DNA from 3 places in the Ruegeria sp. CDSC002 genome. Region 1 is predicted to be linked to each of the others. Evidence: riboswitches for the same ligand, from Rfam matches in the RefSeq annotation. Region 1 holds a riboswitch; each other region holds the start of a gene.
The links. A riboswitch is a leader RNA that binds a small molecule or an ion and turns the genes downstream of it on or off. The one in region 1 is predicted to bind cobalamin.

Region 1 (2,260 bases):
AATCGGCCCCAAGCTGGGCAGCAGCAGCGGTGATTTTGTCCGGGTCGCCAACCAAAATCGGAGTAATGATGCCGCTTTCCAACGCGAGTAATGCCCCGCCTAGCGAATTCGGCTCTTCCGGGGCGACGATCGCTGTGGGCATCGGGTCCAAAGGACGTACCCTTTCCAACAAAGCGACGAAATGCCGGTGACGCTGAACGATCAGTCCCGGCACCTCGACCGAGTCGAAGGTCAAATGCCGCGACGGTGGCGTGACCTGTACGGTACCGCTCAGGATCAATGCGTTATCCCCGACCCGGCGCACTTCGGCGGAACAGGTCAGGTCGCCGTCTTCACGCTTTTCGGTAACAGCCACAAAGGCGGTCAGTTCTTCGCCCGCCATAACCGGAGCATGAAAACTCAGGTCCGCCCGACGTGTTTGCGTACCGGCCCCCGGTAAGATGTTTCCAATGACTGCAGCCACCAGACCCGCGGGCCACAAAGCGGGCGCGACAGCCTCGGGGTGTCCATCTCCATCTCCGTCATAGGCCGCCAGATTTAGCGGGTTGTGGTCACCCGAAGCCGAGGCAAACGCGTACAAGTCGTCCACGGTGCACAATCGGGTGACCTGCGCCTTGTCGCCCACCTTCAGTTGAGAATAGGTTCTGTTTTCTTGAATTTTCATCTCGTCCGGCTTTGTTTTTGAAAGCGTGTTCGTTGTTTCAAACATTGGATGTGCGGCCCCCCGGAACCAGAACATATCCACCTTTGTTGCTACATTTCTGCAACGCAGCGTAGTCAGATCATTGGCAAATGACAAATGACCTCTGTGCGTGGGGCGGCGCGGATTATCGCTTGACCCAAATTCGGAACTCGGGCAAGCATCACCGCGATGGTTCCCTATGGTTCGCCACGGGATGAAAAGGGAATACGGTGAGGTTGCCAACAAGCGCCAAGTCCGTGACTGCCCCCGCAACTGTAAGCGGTGAGCGACGCCAAATACCCACTGACCCCAAATGGGTCGGGAAGGATGGCCAAGCCACGACCCGCAAGTCAGGAGACCTACCATCCGATGTTCAACCAACCCGGGGCGGGGCGTCCTGGAAGGAGGCTTTATGACACGTCTAAGACGTGATGACATGATTGGCACCTTCTGCCCGCGCTTGGCAACAGGCGGAGTGGGCCATGTCGATCAGTCCTGATCACTTCCTTCTGATTTGCGAGACCTGCGAGGGTTCTGACCGGGCGGATTCATTGCGCGCTGCGCTTGCAAGCAAGCTTCCATCCAGTTTTGACATCCAAAGCGTTTCCTGCATGGCCGGTTGCGGTCGTCCCACAACCGTCGGGTTTCAGGCATTCGACAAAGCGCAGTACCTTTTCGGTGACATCCAATCGGCTGAGGACGTGGATGCTTTGGCCGAATTTGCACATCAATACCATCGCATCGCGGATGGGTGGACCAGCGCAACGCAGCGCCCGCCTGCCCTTCTTGAAAAGACTCTGGCGCGCCTGCCGCGGCTAAAAGTGGAGACAAGCGCATGACCTGCGGAGCTTTCCTTGAGGCGCGCGGGCTGGAGTATTACGCCCTGAACGGCGACGTACTGCTGCAAAACATCAATTTCGAACTGAATGAAGGGGCCACTCTGGCAATTGCCGGCCCAAACGGTGCGGGTAAGACAACGCTGCTGAATCTTTTGTGCGGCGGTGAAGAGATTGTGCTGGGGGACGTTTTGGTAAAGGGGCGCAGCCTTCGGCAGCTTTCGGCGATGGACCGCGCCCGAATGATCGCCGTGGTCAGTCAGCAGGAATCGCCGGACGGGCGTTTGTTTCTGCGCGATTACGTGGCCCTTGGGCAAATCCCCATCCGCGCTGATCGATCTGCGGCTGAGCACGCCTTGGAATTGGACCGCATCTTGAAGCTGACCGGACTCGTCGCCCTCGCCGACAAGCGGATGGCCGTGTTATCCGGCGGGGAACGCCAGCGCGCTCATATCGCAAGGGCGCTGGCGCAAAACCCGTCGCTTTTGTTCCTGGATGAGCCGACGAACCATCTGGACCCGGACGCCAAGGGACGGATGCTGTCGCTGGTAGCCGAGCTGGGCATTACGGTGGTCATGATCGTCCATGATCTGGTCATGATCCCGGAATTCGCGACCCATGTCGCGTTGATGAAATCCACGCGCCTGACCGGTTTCGGCCCCGTGCACGAAGTGCTGACACCCGAAAGGGTCCGTGAAACGTTTGGCGTCGATTTTCTTAGCTTTCAGCACGAAGGCCGCAT
Region 2 (2,260 bases), on a different contig from region 1:
CGCCATCGCGGCATTAGTCAGCTTTGTCCCGCTTATCGGAAGTTTGGCTACTGTTTTGCGAAAATCCGCTTCTTCCTCAAACCAAACACTTTAACTTAGTTCGACAACCGCGGTTGCACCTTGCCGCAACCGGCGTCAGACTATCCAAAACACCCCGCTCAGACGGCAATCGATCAAATAGATCAATCGCTTAACATCGGCACCCCGTCAGGCGAATAACCTGCAATGTCAAAGACCCAAATCATCCCACTGCAGACAAAAAAAGTCCGGGCAGAATAAATTCAGTCAAAAAGACCGTTGGCGTGGGTCTGAAGCTGCAAGAAGCGGGGCTCGTGTAGTATCCACCGTTGCCTCACGTCTACCGCGTCCTCCGTAGTCGACCGGTGACTGGAACGAATAGCCATCCCTCACAGGTTTGCGCTCTTGTCGAATCAAATCAATTCGTATTTTGTCCTCGCGATGGTTCCCGACTGTATTTTGCGGTCAGGGATAAAAGGGAATACGGTGCGGTTCTGTAAAAAGGCCAATTCCGTGACTGCCCCCGCAACTGTAGGCGGCGAGCGACCCGAGATCGTCCACTGGGCAATAGCCTGGGAAGGATCGGGATAGCTTTGACCCGCAAGTCAGGAGACCTGCCATCCGAAATTTATGAACCTGGGCGGGGTGTCCCAGAGGGAGATGACAATGTTTCAAGCGGTCCGTACCGTGCACGACCTTGCGCTCGCTTTGCCCCTGTCCAAACACAGGAGGCGTTGCCGTTGTCATTGCAAAAAGCTGACACCCAAAGGGGTAAGTGTCTGACAGAATTCAGCGTTCCGGTGCTGGTGGCGGGGGCTCTGGCGCTGTCGGCGCTCTTGTGGCTCGCGATTTACGCGGTGATTTGATGACGGCCGTTTTACAAATCCGCGATCTGACGTTGGGCTACCGCGACCTTACATTGTTTCACCGCCTCTCCATGGATATCGCGGCTGGAACGACCCTTGCCGTTCTTGGTGCGAACGGGTCGGGCAAGAGCACTTTTGTAAAGATGCTGCTGGGCTTGATGGATCCTCTTTCGGGCAATTTGACTTGGCCGCAGGGCCGTCCTGGTGACATCGGGTATCTGGCGCAGATGACAGAGTTCGACCGCCGATTTCCCATCCGTGTGAGGGATCTTGCTGCGATGGGTGCCTGGCGCGGGTTTGGTTATCGTACCGGGCTGGACGCCGCCGCGCGCAACCGGATGGCTGCAGCGCTAGATGAGGCCGGGGTACTGGATATCGCTGACCGGCCTCTGCATATGCTGTCGGGAGGGCAACTGCAGCGCGCGCTGTTTGCGCGGGTTATCATGCAGGACGCGCCGCTGATCCTGTTGGATGAACCGTTTGCCGCAGTCGACCAAAGTACTGAAGCGCATCTGCTGTCGATTATACGCCGATGGCGCGATGAGGGTCGCGCGGTGGTTTTGGTGGTGCACGATCTTTCCTCAGTGCTGGATTATTGCAGCCATGCGCTGCTTTTGGGCGGGCAAGAGGCGACCCATGGACCGGTAAATGACGTTCTGACGCCAGATCGGCTGGTTGCGCAAGGATACCTCTCGGAAAGTCAGGCGTCCTGGATGTTCCGTGGCACCCATTCAACAGCGGAGCACGCCAATGTATGACCTGATCGCAGAAATGTGGAGCTTTGCCTTCATGCGTCGCGCTTTTGTGGCAACCACGGTCTTGTCGGCCTCGGTCGCACCGGTAGGGGCGTTTCTTGTTCTGCGTCGTCTGTCGCTGGCTGGCGAGGCCATGGCCCACGCGATTACCCCAGGCATCGTCATCGGCTTTGTCACGGCGGGCCTTTCGGTCATGTCGCTGTTGGTCGGAGGGCTTATCGCGGGTGTTGGCGTCGCCATTTTGACCGCCTTTCTGGCACGCCGGACGATCCTGCGCAGCGATGCTAGTCTTGCCTCGCTGTATCTTATCGCATTGGCGGTGGGTATCTTTATCCTGTCTGCAGCGGGGTCCGCAGTTCCACTAAAAAGCTTCCTGTTCGGATCAATCCTAGGGATCGACGACGCGTCGATGGTCCTTGTCGGAGGGGTGGCGACAGTAACTTTGTTGGCATTTGCCGTTCTGCTTCGTCCGCTGATTGTCAGCACCTGTGACCCGGTTTTCTTCGAAACGCAGACGCGCCGACCGTGGTTGGTAGATCAGGGTTTTATGCTGCTGTTGGTTCTGAACCTTCTGGCTGCGTTCAAAACACTGGGAACGTTGATGGCCGTTGGCTTGATGAT
Region 3 (2,260 bases), on a different contig from region 1:
TGGGCATACCAGAACATTGTCGCCAGTGCGCGATACGGCCAGGGGTGGTCGGATACCGTCACCAAACCTGAACAGACACAGATCATCCGGTCGATCTGCTCAATATCGGGCTGAATTGGCCCCAGCATTCCACCCACCGAATGGCCAATGCTCCACTGCTGGGCGGCGGGAAATCTGCGCCGCATTTCAGCGCGGGCAGCGGGCATGTCGATCAACGCCCAATCGGCCATCGTGGCCTGCGAATCGCGCAGGCGCCCGCGTAGAGAGTGGCCAAAATCGCGATAGTCATAGGTCAGACAGGCCATACCCTGTTCGTCCACCAACCACCGCGCAAAATGCTGGTAATAGTCGCGCGGTACGCCTGTAGCTGCATGGACTACAACCGCCACATCAGGTGCCGAGGCAGGCATATACAGCCGTGCCGACAGTTCGGCCTCTCCGGCAGAAAACGTGAAATCTTCGGTCAAAGCGACCGGAGTGTTGTCCAACATGGTGCCCTCGCAAGCATCTGAACTATTCGGTTCACATATGGCATATCGGCGCTTTTGCGCGACTAGAGTCAACAGATTTTCAAAGTGACCAAGCGTCCACTTGAACGATGGAAAACAGCCCGCTTGACTCAAGCCACCTACAACCGCTAGCGATGAGGTGATGGTTCTCGTCCTTATATTGGGGCGGGATGAAAAGGGAACTCGGTGCGGTCCAGCCCGGCAAAGCCGGAACGGACCAAGGCCGCGACTGCCCCCGCAACTGTAAGCGGTAAGCAATGCCGAAATACCACTGGCCGAAAGGCTGGGAAGGTCGGCAAAGCAATGACCCGCAAGTCAGGAGACCTGCCATCAAAGTAAAAACCGAAACTCGGGCGGGGTGTCCGGGCAGGTCTTCAGTACGCTGAGTTCCCTGTTCCACGTCCCCCGCTCACCGCGCGGAGGGCGCATTATGATCTGGAAGACAACGACCCACGAATTCACCGCCACCCTGTGCCAGAAAACGGGGAAAACCTGCCCCGCATTGGCCCAAATGGCTCGGGCATTGGCCGAGGCGATGGCAACAGCACAACCAATGACGACCAGCGAATTTGAGGTGGACGGCTCCAGCGAACTGACCCATTGCGATGAGGGTTGCACCGCACGGTTTCGCGCCAGCCCGGCCCGGATCAGGGTCTATTGCGGGGCAAACACAGGCGACTCAGCCGACACGTTGGACGAATACGCCGATATGATGTTCGGCCCTGACTTTTCCACTCTGCCTGCTGGTGTTTTGGCGGCCTTGCCTTGCGCCATGCTTCAGGCATCGGCCCTTGCACCGCGTCCATCGCATCAGGTTGTTCAACAAGCCACGGCCTGATCCTAGTTCACTGATCGCTCTGGGCCGGTTTCATGGCCCAAGCCATCTGCTCATCCGTTTCCACCGCGCATGGTCGGGCCAAGCGCAGCCGGTTTAGCGCGTGGTTTGGATCTTCGCCGCTTTCCACCATGAGCCTCAGCGCGACCATCCCCGACCGCCCACAACCGCCCCGGCAATGCACCAGCACGCGTCCACCGTCGGACAGAACCTGCCGGGCGGCTGCGCTGGCTTGGGGCCAAAGAGTTTCGATTGGCAGGGGCGGTGTGCCAAAATCCTCGACCGGAAGATGCACCCAGGTCACGGACCTGCTTTGAACGTCTCGACCAAAACCGCCTGCGCCGACCTGCCGCATCTCGGCCTCGGTGGTCATTGAAATCACCAGATCAGGGTTCCAGTCCTGTATCACCCTCAGATCGTCCACATACCCACCGCCGCCGCCCGGCAAGGGGGACAGCGCCAAGATGCCTGAGCCAACAGGCAGCGCGTAGATCGCAAATTTTGCCAAAGCTAATGCTCCTACTGCCACCGGCCCACCAAATTTTGACAGCTGGTTTATCCCGCTTACAGACGCTGTCCAAACCGAAATTCCACAAAGCCTGCTGTGGACGTGGGCGGCCCGGGTCTCTACGCTGCATTTCTGACACGAATCTGACAGAGCAGACATGACCGAAACGCCCAGCCCCGCCTATCAGGTTCTTGCCCGCAAGTACCGCCCCGAAACCTTTGCTGATCTGGTTGGACAGGACGCAATGGTACGCACGCTGAAAAACGCGTTCGAAGCGGATCGGATCGCGCAGGCCTTTATCATGACCGGTATTCGCGGCACCGGCAAAACTACCACTGCCCGGATTATCGCCAAAGGCATGAACTGCATCGGCCCCGATGGTGAAGGCAAGCCAACGACCGAACCTTG

Region 2: linked by a shared signal. The riboswitch ahead of AC2FJE_RS23060 (metal ABC transporter ATP-binding protein) and the one ahead of AC2FJE_RS11590 (DUF1636 family protein) in region 1 are both predicted to bind cobalamin.
Region 3: linked by a shared signal. The riboswitch ahead of AC2FJE_RS18165 (hypothetical protein) and the one ahead of AC2FJE_RS11590 (DUF1636 family protein) in region 1 are both predicted to bind cobalamin.

The regions. Positions count from the first base shown of each region.
Region 1 is NZ_JBXWOM010000005.1:271,626-273,885, forward strand. It holds gene AC2FJE_RS11585 (bifunctional enoyl-CoA hydratase/phosphate acetyltransferase) at 1-709, opposite strand, end outside; cobalamin riboswitch at 858-1,063, shown strand; gene AC2FJE_RS11590 (DUF1636 family protein) at 1,165-1,521, shown strand; gene AC2FJE_RS11595 (ABC transporter ATP-binding protein) at 1,518-2,260, shown strand, end outside.
Region 2 is NZ_JBXWOM010000022.1:11,335-13,594, reverse strand. It holds cobalamin riboswitch at 444-654, shown strand; gene AC2FJE_RS23060 (metal ABC transporter ATP-binding protein) at 884-1,642, shown strand; gene AC2FJE_RS23055 (metal ABC transporter permease) at 1,635-2,260, shown strand, end outside.
Region 3 is NZ_JBXWOM010000010.1:145,591-147,850, reverse strand. It holds gene AC2FJE_RS18170 (alpha/beta hydrolase family protein) at 1-491, opposite strand, end outside; cobalamin riboswitch at 636-855, shown strand; gene AC2FJE_RS18165 (hypothetical protein) at 940-1,347, shown strand; gene AC2FJE_RS18160 (protein-tyrosine phosphatase family protein) at 1,355-1,852, opposite strand; gene AC2FJE_RS18155 (DNA polymerase III subunit gamma/tau) at 2,010-2,260, shown strand, end outside.